DNA from 2 places in the Paenibacillus hamazuiensis genome. Region 1 is predicted to be linked to the other one. Evidence: riboswitches for the same ligand, from Rfam matches in the RefSeq annotation. Region 1 holds a riboswitch; the other holds the start of a gene.
What was found. A riboswitch is a leader RNA that binds a small molecule or an ion and turns the genes downstream of it on or off. The one in region 1 is predicted to bind thiamine pyrophosphate.

Region 1 (8,012 bases):
GTCGTGCAGCAGTTTTTGAAATTGAAGCATGCCGCGGATTTCCGGTTCGGGGAAGGACCGGCAGGCCGGCAGCTCGCGACGGAGCTGAACAATTTGCTGCTCTCCCATCCGAAAATCATATCGCTTTCGCTGTACGATCAAAACGACCTGGTGCATTCCACCGGCCCCGTGCCCTCCGTATCGCTGAGCAGGCTCAAGCAGGAGCCGTGGTTTCCGCGAATGATCGCTTTGAAAGGCCGGCCGCTATGGCTCGGTCCGTTCGAAAATGCGGCGATGCCGGGCCAGCAGCTAACCCACGTGCGAACGGTCAAGGACTACAATTCGCTGGAGGATATCGGGACGCTTGTGCTGACTGTGAAAACGGACGCCATCGAGCATATTTTATGGGAAGCGAGCACCTTGAAGGAAGGGGAAATGATGATCGTCAACCGGGACGGGACGGTCATTTTCAGCAAATCCGGCAAACACCTCGGCGAGCGCATGATCTTCCCTTTCCTGAATAAAAACGGCGAGCGGCATGCTTACACGGATCAATATGAAGGGGAGAAAACGTTCATCACCTATTACCCGTCGCAAATCGAGGGCTGGTACCTGGTCGCTTTGACCCCTTTGAGCAAAATGTATGCCGATACAGCCGGCATCCGCAATTTGGCGCTCGGGCTGCTTGCCTTCACGCTGCTCAGCGTGCTGCTGTTCGACATGCTGTTCACACGCAAGCTGGTGCGCTCGATCGTTTCCGTCGTGAGGGCGCTGAAGCTGGCGGAGTCCGGCCAATTTACGGAAATAGCGGCGCACCGCGAGATGTACCGGGACGAATCCGGGCTGCTCGTCCGAGGTTTCAACCGGATGAGCGGGCAAATTCAGGAGCTGATCCGGCGCGTGGAGGAAGAGCAGCAGCGCAAAAACGAAGCGCAGATGCAGGCGCTCGTCGCGCAAATCAATCCCCATTTCATTTACAACTCGCTGGAGACGATCAATTCGATGGCTGTGCTGCAGGGCAACAAGGAGATCAGCCGGCTTGTCATCTCCCTCGGCAAGCTGCTGCGCATCAGCATCAGCGAGACGCAGGAGCTTGTGCCGATCGCGACCGAACTCGAGCATGTCCGGCACTACCTGTTCATTCAGACATGCCGGTTCGGCGACAAGCTGCTGTACGAGATCGATGTGCCCGAGCGGTGGAAGCGGCATTTGACGCTCAAGCTGATCGTGCAGCCGATCGTTGAAAACGCGCTGTATCACGGGATCGAGCAGATGGAAGGTCAAGGCATAATCCGCATCCGGGTGATCGAGGCGGGGGACGACCTCGTCGTGGAAGTGGCGGACAACGGCCAAGGCATCGATCCCGATCGCCTCGAGCGGCTGTTTGTGGAGAAAACCGACGGCATGAGCAAATCGAAGCATCGGGGTGTAGGGATGAGAAACGTGCATGACCGGCTGCGCATCCGCTTCGGCGGCAAATACGGCATCATGGTTTGTTCGGCGGCGGGTGAGGGAACGATCGTGCGCATTCGAATTCCTCGCATGGACGCAGTCATAAAGGGGGCGGCGATATGAGCGGGCGGCTGCATAAGAGCCTGCTGACCTTTGCGGCAGCGGCTATGTTGGGAGCGTCTTCCGGCTGTTCGCCGAAAGCGGCGGATCCGCCGCAGGAGAAGATCAAGCTCAGCTTTCGCCATGTATGGATACAGGAGCATAATTTGAAAATGCAGCGCATCGTCTGGGATGTGATCAAGCAGTTCGAGGCGGAGCATCCGAACGTGCGGGTCGATTTCGAAGGGCTGCACCAGACGATCCATCGTGAGATGAGACTGAAGAGCGAGATGGTGACGGGCAACCCGCCGGATTTGTTCGCCTTGTTCGGAGGCGCCGAGATCGAGCCGTACGTACGCGCAGGGCGGCTGCTCGATTTGTCCGGATTTTTGCAGGAAAACGGGATGGAAAACAGCTTTCACGACCTCAGTCTGTGGACATTCGGCCAAGGCGTTTACGGACTGCCGATCGAAGGCTTCGCCGAGCCGGTGTATTACAACAAGCGAATATTCGCGAACCTCGGGCTGACCGTGCCGACCGATTGGATGCAGCTTGTCGATACGATCGGGAAGCTGAAGGCGGCGGGCATCGTGCCTTTCGCGATGGGAAACGAGGAACGTTGGCCGGGCGCCATGCACTACCATTACTTTTTGCAGCGGTATGCCGGCTCGGGAGCGATCGACCGTATCGTGAAAGGAAGCGGCAGCTTCTTAAGCGGCGAATACGAGCGGGCGACCGAACGTTTTGCCGAATTTGCCCGGCTGAATCCGTTTCCCGACCAGTCGGAAAGCCGCAGCATCGCGTATGCGGAAAATTTGTTCATGGACGGGAAGGCCGGGATGTTTTTGAACGGGAGCTGGGAACTGAATTTGTTTCAGGGCGACGGTGCCAGAAACGGCTTTGCGGAGAATGTGGGGGTGTTCAACTTTCCGGAGCTGGCGCAGCCGGCCAAAGATTCTTCGCAGGGGCTTGCCAGCGGCTACACGTTCGGCATCGGTCTTTCCGCCAATCTGGAAGGGGAACGGAAAAAGGCGGCGCTGGAGCTGCTGAAGGCGATTTACTCCCCGGACGTGCAGCGGCGCATCGTCTATGAGTCGTCGCGCCTTCCGTCGATGAAAATCGATGTCGATTATGCCCGGACCGGGCCGGTGTACAAGCAAATCGTCGATTTGCTGGAGGCGTCCAAGGCGACATTCGTGCCGTATGATAACACGCTTCCTCCGGCGCTGCAGGAGCCTTTTTTCCAGGCGGCCGAACGGCTCATTTCCGGAGGCGTCACCGCCCGGGAAGCGCTGGAGTCGATGGAAAAGGAGCTTCGCCAGTATTATGAGCTGACCGGGAAATAAGGAACACGCCAAGAACGATTGAGACGAAATCTTTAAAAGGGAGGAGGTTTCACTTGTCCAGGATGTACCGGGTTGTCCTTGTGGACGACGAACCGATCATTTTGCGAAGTCTAAAGGTCGCGCTGCCGTGGGAAGAGCTGGGCATTGCGATCGTCGGCGAAGCGGCCAACGGCGAAGAAGGGCTTGCCGTGATCCGAAGCGCGAAGCCGGATATTGTGATCAGCGATATCCGGATGCCGATGCTGGACGGGATCTCCATGATGAAGGAGGCGGGGCAGCGCGAGGGAACCCCTCTTTTCGTGCTGCTGAGCGGGTACGGGGAGTTCGAGTATGCCCGGGAGGCGCTGCGGCACGGCGCTTTCGACTATTTGCTCAAGCCGATCGACCACGAGGAATTGGAGTCGGTGATGCGCGAAGCGAAAACCCGCCTCGATCAGGAGGCCGAGATTCATTCGGAGCGCGATTACTTGACGCGGTCGGCTCAGGCGCTGTCCAGCCTCGTCAGGGAACGACTGATCGGCAGCATGCTGGAGGGCGGCGACAAGCCGTTCGATCCTTCGTATTGGCTGCGAGGCTGGGATCTCGAGCATCCGTACGCGATGCTGGTCATCGCGCTCGACGACATGCTGGAGGTCGCCCGCTGGAGCCGCGAGGACCGGAAGCTGTGGTTTTTCGCGGTCGGCAACGTGCTGACCGAATACGGGGAGAAATGCGGCGCGTTCACCGTATTTCCGTTCCGCAGCGGAGAATGGGTCATGCTGCTGCAGCATGCCGATTCGTCCCGCGGGGATCAGGCGGACGCGGAAATCGGGCGGATCGCCGAAGAGATCATCCGGCTGGTCAAATCGTGCACGAAGCTGTCGTGTTCGGTCGGCATCAGCCGGAAGCATTCCGGCGTAAGCGAGCTTTACGCATGCTACCGCAGCGCGTCGCATGCGCTGCTGGCGCGATTCGCCGGCGGACGCGAGCGGGTGTACGCCGATGCGCAGCCGTCGGCAGTCGGACAGGAGGCAGGCGGCGGCACGTCACCGCGCAGCCGGACCGCCGCAGCGGCGCTGCCCGGCTGGGAGCTGCGGCTTGCCGAGGCGATGGCCGGCTTCGACAAGCCGCGGCTGGCTGCGCATATCGGGCGGCTCACCGGCGATATGCGGGAGGGCGACCTGCACCAGGAGGAGGCGGCCGCGCTGATGATCGAGCTGTCGGTCGGCCTGTCCCGCCGGCTTGCCGATCTGTGCGGCAAACCGCTGCCGCAGCTGCAGGAGCTGATCGCCCAGTTCCCGCAATGCGGCACGCTCGACGAAGCCGAACGGCTGCTTGCGGCGACGCTGGAGCGGTATATCGACGAATTTGCCGACGACGTTTCCCGGGAGGAAGAGAAGCGTTCGATCCGCAAAGCGATGGACTATATGGCGGAGAGGTACCATTACGATCTCGGCATCGATGAGGTTGCGGAGTTCGCGGGCCTCAGCTGCAGCCATTTTTGCGTGCTGTTCAAGAAAGAGAGCGGCGTGACGTTTCTTGAATATTTAACCCAATTGCGCATCGATCGGGCATGCTCCATTTTGCGGAATACGGAAGTGAAGGTGTATCAGGTGGCGCCCCTTGTCGGTTACAGGGACCCGAAATATTTTACCCAGGTGTTCAAGAAGCTGAAAGGCAAGACTCCGTCCGAATACCGCACCGCGGTTCAATTGTGATACAATGGCTGTGGGTACGCTGACGGACCTGCAGCCCAATTAACCGGGAGGTGCAGATGATGGAACATCGCGAAGTGGCGATGGGGTCGGCAACGCCGATCATCCGCATTTTTGATGAAGAGAAGGCGAAGCGGTTTTACTTGGACTTTTTGGAGTTCCGGTGCGACTGGGAGCATCGGTTCGAGGAGAATTTGCCGCTGTATATGCAAATTTCCCTCGGCTCCTGCGTGCTCCATTTGTCGGAGCATCATGGGGACGCTTGCCCGGGGGCGGCGGTTCGCATCCCCGTAAGCGGCATCGCTGAGTACCATGCGGGACTGCTCGGTAAAAACTATAAATACGCCCGTCCCGGACTGGAGCGGACTCCGTGGGACACCAAGGAGTTTAGCGTGCACGATCCGTTCGGGAACCGAATTGTTTTTTACGAGGAGGCCGCTCCTCGTCAAGATGATTGACCGTGATTAAACAGTACGGTATCATAAAAAGTAATTTCATACGCCATGGGAGCCCGCAGGAGCGGGCTGAGAGTACGGCCGGTCCGCCGTTTACCGTTTGAACCTGCCAGGATAATGCCGGCGTAGGGAGAGCGAAGATGCAGAGCACCTTTGCCTGACGCGGAGGTGTTTTTTTGTCTGCTTCGCGAAAAAAAAGGAGGAAAACCGCATGACCGTAAACTCCGGGCGAATCGCCGACATTTTGGAGAAAGTGCGGGCCCAAAGCCCGCTAGTGCATAACATTACGAATGTGGTGGTGACGAACTTTACCGCCAACGGGCTGCTCGCTTTGGGGGCATCGCCCGTGATGGCCTACGCCCATGAAGAAGTGGCCGATATGGCGAAAATCGCCGGCGCCCTCGTGCTGAATATGGGGACGCTCGACGAATCGGTCGTTCGGTCGATGAGGATTGCCGGCGAGTCGGCGAATTTGCATGGCGTGCCGGTTATTTTCGACCCGGTTGGAGCCGGGGCGACGCCCTACCGTACGGAAACCGCCAGGCGCATCATGAAGGAGCTGCGGGTGTCCATCTTAAGAGGCAACGCGGCGGAAGTGGCCAATGTCATCGGCAAAGCTTGGTCGATCAAAGGCGTCGATGCGGCTGAGCAGTCGGGAGCCGATGTCGTCGCGTTGGCCCGCGAAGCGGCGAAAACGTTAGGCTGCACGGTGGCGGTTACCGGCAAGGAAGACGTCGTGAGCGATGGCGAGCTCGCGTACATAGTCAGCGGCGGAACGCCGCTCCTGACCCGAGTAACGGGAACGGGCTGCCTGCTCACATCGATCATCGGTGCGTTTGCCGCAGTGGAGCCGGACCCGGTGGCGGCTACCGCAGCGGCGCTCGCCTATTACAGCGCAGCGGCCGAAGCCGCCGTACGGCTTTCCGGCCCGGATAGCCCCGGCGCCTTTCAGGTGGAGCTGCTGAACCGGCTGCACCGGATTGGCCGGACCGAGCTTGCCGAGTACGCATCGGTTCGCCGAGCCGACTAGACGGGGGAGAAGCGCATGACGGCGAAAGTCGCGTTTTTATTTGCCCATCCGGACGACGAGACGTTTCTTTGTTCGTGCCTCATCCGCAAGCTGGCGGACGCGCAGGTGCCCGTATCGCTGCTGCTTGCCACAAAGGGGGACGCAGGGTACAAAAACGGCTACGTCAAAGATTTGAATTTGACCAGAGAGCAGCTTGGAGCAATCCGTGTTCGGGAAATGGAAGAGGCGGCACGCATCCTGGGGATTCCGCAAGAGGCGGTTCAGTTTCTCGATTTTCCGGACGGGCAGCTGCAGGAAGCCGATCCGGACGAGTTTTTGCGGCAGGTGACGGCTTTTTTGCAGCGGCACGAACCGCAGGTGGTCGTGACGTTTCCGCCGGACGGGGGAAACGGGCATCGCGACCATATCGCGATCTCGCAGGTGACGACGAAGGCGGTGCTCGGCGGAGGAGGCCCGTCGGTGCAAAAGCTGTACTACTGCTCTTCTCCCGCGCTTGAGTTAAGCGGGCATCTTCCGTCCGTCAGGCTGGACACGGCGGACATGTGGGCGATGAAAGCGGAGGCGCTCAAGGCGCATCGCTCCCAGCTGCTGGCGATCGAACGCGCATTCGGAACGTTGGATAAAGTTCCGGAAGCGAGGCGCTACGAGGAGTTTGTGCTTGCCTGGGAGCGGGGAATCCGCTGGCCGAAAAAAACGGAGAAGTCCGTGCTGGATGGGCTTCATGACGACACCAACCACAGTTAAATTTGCGTTTATTTTCGCAAACGGGATGCGATGATTTTGTCCCTGCGATGATGGTATGATGGGGATGAATCTTATTAAACGCAGATTGGGTGATCATTTTGAAAATTGCGGCACAGCTATACACGTTAAGAGATTTTTTGAAAACTCCGGAAGACATCGCGGCGACGCTGAAAAAAGTGAAGCAAATCGGTTACAATGCGGTTCAGGTGTCCGGGGTAGGTCCGATCGACAGCCGCCGGCTGAAGGAACTGGCGGACCAGGAGCAGCTGGCGATCTGCGCGACGCACATTTCGTACGGAGATTTGACGGAGAAGCTGGACGAAGTAATCGAGAAACACCAGCTGTGGAACTGCAAATATGTCGGGCTCGGCGGGTTGCCGCAAGAGTTTCGGGATTCCCGCGAAGGGTACGAAAAGTTTGCCAAAATCGCCACGGATATCGGCAAAAAGCTGCGTGAAGCCGGGCTGCAGTTTATTTATCACAACCACGATTTCGAGTTTGTCAAATTCGACGGCAAAACCGGCATGGACATTTTGTTCGAGCAGGCCGATCCGGAAGCGGTCCATTTTGAGCTCGACGTGCATTGGGTGCAGGCCGGCGGCGCCGATCCGGCGGCGTGGATCGAAAAGGTCAAAGGCCGCATGATGGTCGTGCACCTGAAGGACATGAAGGTAACGAATAACCGCGGCGAGCGGTTGTTTGCCGAAGTGGGCGAAGGCAACATGAACTTCCCGCGCATTTTGCAGGCATGCGTGGATACCGGCGTCGAGTGGGGCGCGGTGGAGCAGGATCAGTGCTATGAGCGCAATCCGTTCGACAGCCTGGAGATCAGCTTGCGCAATTTGCAGGCGCTTGGCTTCGGAAAATAAATCGGCGAATCGCGGAAAGCCGTCCCGACGGGGACGGCTTTTTTGCCTTATTAGGAAACTAGGTGCGGCTGATATTTGAGGATAAACGGGGGCCCCCAAAATGTATTTCCAAACGCTTTGATCGGCGAATCCAGGAAGTTCATCCGTGGTTAGGTGGAGCGTCCGGTGCCGGCAGATCCTTCTGCTCTAACGGTATAGGCTGCGGAGGTTCACTGCACTTTGGGGATTTGTTCGCGTTGTTATGCCGCCGGTTACGTGTTTTTTCGCAAGATGGGGGTTACAATGGGTAAAAAGGGTGCGGATTTAGGAAAGGAGAGAGAATGTGCCGACGTTCATACCGCCCA
Region 2 (8,012 bases), 1.9 Mb from region 1:
AATCGGCTCCTCCGGCGTCGCCCCCTTCAGCCGCTCGCCGATCTCGTAATACAGCCAATAGCAGGGCAATATCGCAGCGATAATATCGCCGAGATGCCCGGTGTATGCGGCGCGATACAGATGCGAAGTGTAGGCGTACGACGAAGGAGATGGCTCGAAGGCTCTGCGCTCTTCCTCGGTGATGTCAAGCAGCTTCGCGAACTTCTCATGCAGCGCCAGCTCGGCGTTGTAGGTGCCCTGCACATGGGCGGCCATCCGGCCCGAGGTGAACAGATCGCTCGCCTTGGCCGCACCGAGCGCTTGAACTTTGGCAAACTGGCTTAAATAATAAGCGTCGTTCAGCACATAATGCCTGAAGCTGGATAAAGGCAAGGAGCCGTCGGCGATGCCTGTGACAAACGGGTGGTCGAAGCTCGCCTGCCATACGGCATCCGCTTCCTTGCGCAGCTGATCGGAAAATTTCATGGACCAATACCTCCTAAAATTGTTTTGCGGAGCGAGCCGGTTTCGGCACAACGCCTTACGGCGAATACCGCACATCCGTCACAGCCAGCAGCGGCAGATGGTGCCCTGCATACAAGGCCAAAGCGGCCGCCAGCATCCAATACGCCGCAAATACCGCGTCGTTGCCGGAAAAACCGGTCTCGTAATAGTACGTTCTCGCCTGCCCCGACGAAAAACGTTTCGCTTCCATCGCAACCGCGATCCGCTGTGCCCGGCGAATGCTCTGCGCCAGCAGCGGGATTGCATACATTTTCAAACGGTCGAACACGCCGGCCAGCCCGCGCCGATAACGGACGCCGCGCACTTTCAGCGCCTGGCGCAAAATTTGGAATTCGTCCATCATGATCGGGATGAGCCTCATCGCCGCCATAAAGCTGTAGGCGTACTTCGCCGGAAGCTTCGCCTGCTGCATCAGCGAGTAAAACAGCAGCACCGGGCGCGTCGTCAGCGCAAAGAGCAGGCCGACCGCGGCGAAGTTGACCGTTTTCAGACCGACGTGCATGCCCCGGATAAAGCTCTCTTCGGATATGCGGATCAGTCCCCACTTGAACCAAACGGTGTCGCCTTTTCCGAAAAACGTCATCGACACCGATGAGGAGACGAACAGCAGCACGAACGGCAGCGACAAAAGCAGCACCCGGCGCCCCGGATGACCGGTAAAAAGCGCAAGCAGCACAAAGCCGAAAACCGTAAAATAAATCAGGATGTTGATGTTGTCCGTCATCAGCACGAACAGAAATACGACCAAACTAAGCGCAAGCTTCAAGGCGGGGTTGATCCGGTGAAGCCACGTCTCATTAAATGCAAAGGGCAGCATCCGGCCTCACCTCCCCACTTGCGGCGCGCTCCTGCAAAAACACGGCCGGCTCCGTATCGCGGATCAGCTTCCCCTGCCGCACGACCCAGACGCGCGTCGCAAAATGCCGGACGATGTCCATATCGTGGGTAACCATGATCAGTGTCGTCCCGAGCTGTCTCCACTCCTCCAGCTTCTCCAGCAGCGCGAACGTATTTTTCGCATCCTGGCCGAACGTCGGCTCGTCGAGCAGCATCGCCTGCCGGCCGCGAACCGCCGTGGCGGCGACGCTGAGCCTGCGCTTCTGGCCAAGCGACAGCTGGTACGGATGCCGCGTTTCCGTGCCGTCGAGCCCGAAACGCGCGAGCTGCCCGCGCACTTCAGCATCGAGCTGCGCCGCGGCGGCGTTATCGCTCCGCCCTTGCTCCATGCGAAGCGTATGGGCGATTTCATCGTGGACGGAGTTCGTCACAAACTGGAACTCCGGGTTTTGGAACACGAAGCCGAGCGCACCGGCGACGTCGTCGAACCGGCGGACTTCCCGGCCTTCCAGCCGGTAGCCCCCGCTTGTCGCGATGAGCTGCATCAACGCTTGCAGCAGCGTGCTTTTCCCGGCGCCGTTCTCGCCGACAACGGCGATCCACTCGCCCGCGGCGGCACGTGCCTCCGCCGCCTCGATGCGCGCGATTTTGCCGCCGCGGTAGCCGGCGAAATCGCGCAGCTCCAGCAGCGGAGCGGCCGCCGCGCCGCTGCCCGCACCTTGCGGCGGCGTCCCCGAGTCCGCCGCCGCAGCCGCTTCTCCGGACGCGCGCAGCGTCCGGAACCGCTCGCTCCCGGCGTAATCCTGCCATACGCCGGGGTACCAGATCCCGTATTCCGCGAGCAGCCGCTTGTGCTCGCGGAATACGGCCCCGGCTGCGCCGTCGGCGATAATCGCGCCCGCCGCGTCAAATATGACGACCCGATCGACGAAATCGATCACCTCGTCGATTTTATGCTCGACGATGACCACCGTCTTGCCTTGCCCGATGGATTTGATCGTCTCCCACACCATCTTGGTGCCCTCCGGATCGAGCAGTGCCGTCGGCTCGTCGAGAAACAGCGCCTCCGGCTGCAGCGCCATCACCGACGCGATCGCAAGCCGCTGCTTCATGCCCTGCGACAATGCCGCAATCGGGGTATGCAGATCGCCAAGCTGAAGACCTACACGCTCCAGCAGACCGCTCATCATCCCCCTCATGCGTTCCCGCGGCACCTGCAGGTTTTCCAGCACGAAAGCAAGCTCTTCATCGACGAACGGCATGCAAAACTGCGTATCCGGATCCTGAAACACATATCCCCACGATTCCGGAATGCGAATCCGCTCATATTTGAGCGGAATGTCGATCGAACCGGGGATAAGCCCGGTCAACACCTGCAGCAGCGTGCTTTTCCCGCAGCCGCTCGGACCGAGCAGCAGCACCTTCTGGCCGGGCTCCACCTGCAGCGTAAGATCCGCGAACAGAAGCCCGTCCGTGCCGGGAAATTTCAGCCGCAGCTTTTCCACACCCGCCGCGCCGGCGCTCATTTGAAATCCAGCGCCTTATAATCGTCTTGCGAAGCCGGACGCACAAGGCTCGTAACTCCCGTCGCTTCCAACGCCTTAACCAGATAGTAGGCGCAGATGCCCGTGAAGAACACCGAGCCGACAAAACGGAACACGATGTACAGCGCCAGGTTCCACGAAACGAGGTCGGCCATGGACCCTTTGTAAACGTCCATAACCAGCGACCCGGCGGCGGCGCCTACAGCGGCGAGACAGGCGGAAGACAGCGACGCCTTGCGGTAAGCGAAAAGAGCGAAGACAAGCTCAGCCCCCAAACCTTGCATAATGCCGTAGGTCAGCGCCTCCACGCCGTACTGCGAGCCCATGACAAGTTCACCGGAGGCCGCCGCAGCCTCGGCGAGCAGTGCAATACCGGGCTTGCGGATCAGCAAAAATGCGACGGTCGAGGCGATAAACCACATGCCGTAAACGAGCTGGTCCGCCTGAACTCCCACCAGCTTCACAACTTCGGATACCGGCCCCCACAGACGGTAAATCACCGCGAACAGAACCGCGATCACGACGGTGACCAAAATATCGGACAACTTGAGCTTCTTGGACATAACGCATGTTCACTCCCTTTTTAAATGAAATAAGCCCCTTCCGGAAAAGAAGGGGCGCCGCGCGGCATGATAACATGCTGCCCCTTCCTTGCCTCTGTCGGAGTAAAGCGGCAGCATAGTCCCGAGAAATCAAAAAACCACACGGAATAACCGCGTGGTCTTAAAAACTCGCACGTTTATCCTCTCTACGCTGGCATTACCCAGATCAGATTTACGGTCAGCGGCATACGGCCGCTATCTCAGCCTGACTTCATCAAGCCCCCGTGAAGCTTATTTGGTTTGTTTTTACAATACAACATGAATCCCGGTTTGCGCAACTGTTATTTTTTGGTGTTCAATAATGGAAAAGGACTCCCTTGCGGGAGCCCCTCCGACGGCGAATTAGTGTCGATCTTCCTATCCTCTACCTAGAGCCTCGGTTTACCTGCAACGTCCTTACTGTGGGGTACCACACTAACGAGTCTTTGGCACATCCCTCCGCTTCTATCTCGAGTCGGAAATCTCCTTGGAATGTTTCGTTGAAATGTTCAACGGAACCACACCTCTCTTTTTCACCGTCGAAGATAGTATGGACCGGCTCATCGTTTCATATGCATGGTCTTAAAAAAATATTTACAAATGCTGATGAACGAACCACATCATCGCTTCCTCGTGAAAAGGCAGCCCTTCGTGACCGTAATCGTGGTAAATCTTCAGCTCCTTCTCCGCGGCCAAATGGTTGTAGGCGGCAAAACACGTGGAAGGAGGGCATGTCGTATCCTGCAGCGTGATCGCCATTAAGGTGCGCGCTTTGATTCGGGGAGCAAAGTTCATCCCGTCAAAATAGCTGAGCGTCCGGTAAACCTGCTCTTCCTGCAAGTGCTCGGGATCGAAGCGGCGGAACCAGTTTTTGATCTCCGGGTACGGTCCGGTGCTGTGAATTTCCACGGAGCGCCGGAAGTCGCACAGAAACGGATAAACCGGCATCGCCACTTTGGGCCGATCATCAATGCCTGCAACGGCAAGCGTCAAGCCGCCGCCCTGGCTGCCGCCGTATACGGCTATGCGCGAAACGTCGATTTCCGGCCGGGCGCAAACAAAATCGAGTGCACGCACGCAGTCGATGTACACCTGCTTGTAATAATACGTGTTCGGATCGGCAATGCCGAGCGACATCCAGCCTACGGCGCTTCCTTCCGGGTAACGGGCGAGATCCGGGGTGAGGCCCCCCTGTCCTCTCGTATCGATCGCAAGCGCCGCAAGCCCCATCGACGCCCAATGCAGCAGCTCGTTCGGGCGCCCGCGGTTGCCGGAGTACCCGTGATAACGCACGATAACGGGCAGCGGCCCCTGAGCTTCTGCGGGAACGACATACCAGCCGTGCACCGGCGTGCCGTCCGCGCCGTCGTAAACGAGATCGTATACCTTTACGCTGGAGACGGGATATTCCACCTCCTGCAGCCGCGCATTGAGCGGAAACGTTCGGGATACCTCCAATTGACGCTGCCAAAACGAATCGAAATCTTTTTCCGCCGTAAGCTCGGGCCGGTATTCGCGAAGCTTGGCTAAGGGCAAGTCTACAAGTGGCATAACGGAACATCCTTTCGCTTGAAAAATGGCACGATTCCCAGTAAGAAACCCTTTTCATTGTACCAAATTTTTCGCCTCTGCCCACCGTTTTCCTGAAAATTTTCGGCGTTCGAAGATCCGAAACAATGGAAACCTTTGGACGCTGCCAAGCGTCTTAACAAATAATGGGCGCTGTCCATGCAAAAAATAACGAAAGGAACGGATGGATGCACATGAAAAGAACATTTGGCGCGCTAGCCCAAAGAGCGGCCGCCGCCGCACTCCTGATGGCGCTCCCTTGGGCAAATGCAGCCGGGGCGGAAGCTTCCGTCCCCTCCGTGATCACCGTAGTCAAGGAGGCGCCGTTTTATGCATCCGCGGGCGAAGAAACGCCGACAGGCCGGCTGAGTGCTTATCAGACCCTTAAGATCAAAGATACCGCAACCGCCGGAGGGGATATTTGGTACAAAATCGATACGTGGCTCGGAGAGCAATGGATTTCCCGAAGTTCGGGAGCCTTCGAAGGAGAGATCGAATCCGTCGCCTTTACCGCCCATACGCTTAGGGTAGAGCCGCTCTACGACACCCCTTCTCTGACCCCGCTGACGGAGCAGCGGATCGCTCCGCAGGAAATATACGTCACCGGCCGATACCACGATTGGTATCGCATTATGACCGCGGACCGGTCGGAAAAATGGCTCGACGAGCCGCTGCTGCTGGAGAACATCCGGGAAGAGCCCGCCGGCTTCGACATGCTGCTGACCCGCGAGACGCAGCTATATGAAGTTCCTTACTTAAAAAAATCGCCGATTGCGCTTGCGCCGCAAACCGTGCACGTCATAGCCGGTTGGGATACGGGGAAGGAGGGATACCGCTTCCGGGAAATCGTCTGGTACAAGATCGAGACGGACCAAGGTCCGCGCTGGGTGCTGCCGGCAGATGAAAAAATCGGCGTCAAGCCTGTGCATGAAACGGTCTCGCTGCCGACCGGAGGTTACGGCGTATCCGCGCCCGAAACGAACGACGAAGCCGTCTGGTTCGAGCCGGGTGCGAAGCTGGAGGCAATGGCGCGTTGGAACGGTTGGTTCCAGGTGAAAGCCAGCGGCGGACGGACGGTCTGGATTAACCCGGAGCGGTCGCTGCGGCTGCGGCCGCCGGGAACTGCACCTTCCCGCGTAACGCTGCAGCTGACCGGTGAGACGGCGGTTTATACGTACCCGAGTCCTAACGCCGTCGCTCATCCGAAAGGCTACTACGCTCCGCAGGAAGTCGAAAGCATCGCCAAGTGGTCCGGGGACGACCGGCTCGACTGGTACTTGTTCCGCGGAGCGGACGGAGATCTGTGGCTTCCGAAGCCGCGAAGCGCATCCGACCGGTCGCTGGTCGGCAGTTGGACCTTCCTCCGGCAGGATCCCGGCACGGGAAGCGGTAAAGGCGCCCCGTTTGTTATGGTTTTTGGCAAAAACTCGCAAAGACATGCATTTGAACGGCAGGAAGGCATTCCGTTCAGCTTGACGATCCTAAATGCCTCGAATTTGCCGACAGCTTTTTCGGAGCCGGTGGAATTCGAGCTGCAAATCTATAAACCGGGCGGCCCGTCCGCGGAAGACGCGGCAAAGCTGCCCGAACCGCACGATGTCGTGTGGACCCGCAAGCTGCCCCCGCTTCAATCGGCTTTTCCCGGACCGGGGGCCTATTCCATCCACATCGAGTGGGATCAGCGGGATGAAGGCGGCCATCCTGCGCCTCCCGGCGAATATTCGGCACGGATCGTGCCTGTCCCTATACGGTACGAAATCGGCGAAGGCCGGGAGGCAAGGTCTATGAGCAAAGAGGAGATGCAGGCGGCGCTCGGCGCCCCGGAGGTATTTGCGATTATGCCCGAATGATGCTGCCGGTTAACCGGGTCAGCCCCTTGCCGCAGCCCCTTATTTTAGGCTTTGCCTGTTGCGTTGCGGGTGGTTCTGTGTCAATATAACGTTGTGCCTATTTACGTTTTCAGGAAGAGAAAGGAACCGGTGACCTTAAATCATGAAGCCTTTGTTTCGGCTGCTTACCGAGCTGTCGTCCCGAAAAACCATATCCCGTCTGACAGGCGCCTTCGCCAAATCGAAAGCGAGCAAAGCGCTCATCCCCCGCTTTGCCAAGACATACGGAATTCGGGTGGAGGACGCTGAAAAACATATAAGCGAGTACGCTTCGCTGAACGAATTTTTTACGAGACGGCTGAAAAGCGGGCTGCGTCCGGTCGATACGGCTCAGAGTACTGTGGTCAGTCCCGTCGACGCGCTCATCACCGGAATGGGGCGGATCGAATCCGGCCAAATTCTCAATGTGAAAGGACAAGACTACACGATCGAGGAGCTGCTGAACCGCTCTCCCCGAATGGTCAGCTACGAACACGGATTTTATCTTGTGCTCTATCTCAGCCCGACCGACTATCACCGCATCCATTCTCCGGTCACCGGCGATATATTGGAAAAAGAACACGTGCCCGGCAAAGTGTACCCGGTCAACGATTTCGGATTGCGCCACATGCCCCGGGTGCTGAGCCGCAACGAACGGCTGATCACCTACATGCAGCATGAAAGCGGCGAGGTGGCGGTCGTCAAGGTAGCGGCGATGAACGTCAGCAGCATTCAGTACGTCGATCCGCTGCCCAATCATTTGGAACGAGGCGACGAGCTTGCTTATTTCGAATTCGGCTCGACCGTCGTGCTGCTGCTCGAAACGAATACGTTCGAATGCCGCAGCGACCTTGCGGTCGGCAGCAAAGTCCGGATGGGCGAAGCTCTCGGCAAGCTGCGTCCGAAGGCCTGATAGCCTTTCCGCGAAAAGGCTGGCTTCCATGTCCCGCTCCATAATAATTTTCACAGGAAAAAAGGACCTCCTTCTCCACATTGCCGTGGATTTGGGGTCCTTTCGTTCATAATCGGGGAAAACGTGCCTTTGCGGAAAATCATTTTAGCTGAGCGTATCCTGTGCCGGAAAGAACAAGGGACTCGGCTCGAGAGGC

Region 2: another riboswitch for thiamine pyrophosphate. It lies ahead of MYS68_RS21095 (ECF transporter S component); the one in region 1 lies ahead of thiM (hydroxyethylthiazole kinase).

The regions. Positions count from the first base shown of each region.
Region 1 is NZ_JALRMO010000001.1:2,968,472-2,976,483, reverse strand. It holds gene MYS68_RS13045 (cache domain-containing sensor histidine kinase) at 1-1,554, shown strand, start outside; gene MYS68_RS13040 (ABC transporter substrate-binding protein) at 1,551-2,876, shown strand; gene MYS68_RS13035 (response regulator) at 2,939-4,573, shown strand; gene MYS68_RS13030 (glyoxalase superfamily protein) at 4,633-5,028, shown strand; TPP riboswitch at 5,064-5,175, shown strand; gene thiM (hydroxyethylthiazole kinase) at 5,237-6,055, shown strand; gene MYS68_RS13020 (PIG-L deacetylase family protein) at 6,071-6,799, shown strand; gene MYS68_RS13015 (sugar phosphate isomerase/epimerase family protein) at 6,898-7,668, shown strand; gene MYS68_RS13010 (ATP-dependent DNA ligase) at 7,991-8,012, shown strand, end outside.
Region 2 is NZ_JALRMO010000001.1:4,900,546-4,908,557, forward strand. It holds gene tenA (thiaminase II) at 1-465, opposite strand, end outside; gene MYS68_RS21085 (energy-coupling factor transporter transmembrane component T family protein) at 521-1,321, opposite strand; gene MYS68_RS21090 (ABC transporter ATP-binding protein) at 1,302-2,867, opposite strand; gene MYS68_RS21095 (ECF transporter S component) at 2,864-3,448, opposite strand; TPP riboswitch at 3,614-3,723, opposite strand; gene MYS68_RS21100 (acetylxylan esterase) at 4,061-5,017, opposite strand; gene MYS68_RS21105 (SH3 domain-containing protein) at 5,230-6,885, shown strand; gene asd (archaetidylserine decarboxylase) at 7,028-7,816, shown strand; gene MYS68_RS21115 (hypothetical protein) at 7,961-8,012, opposite strand, start outside.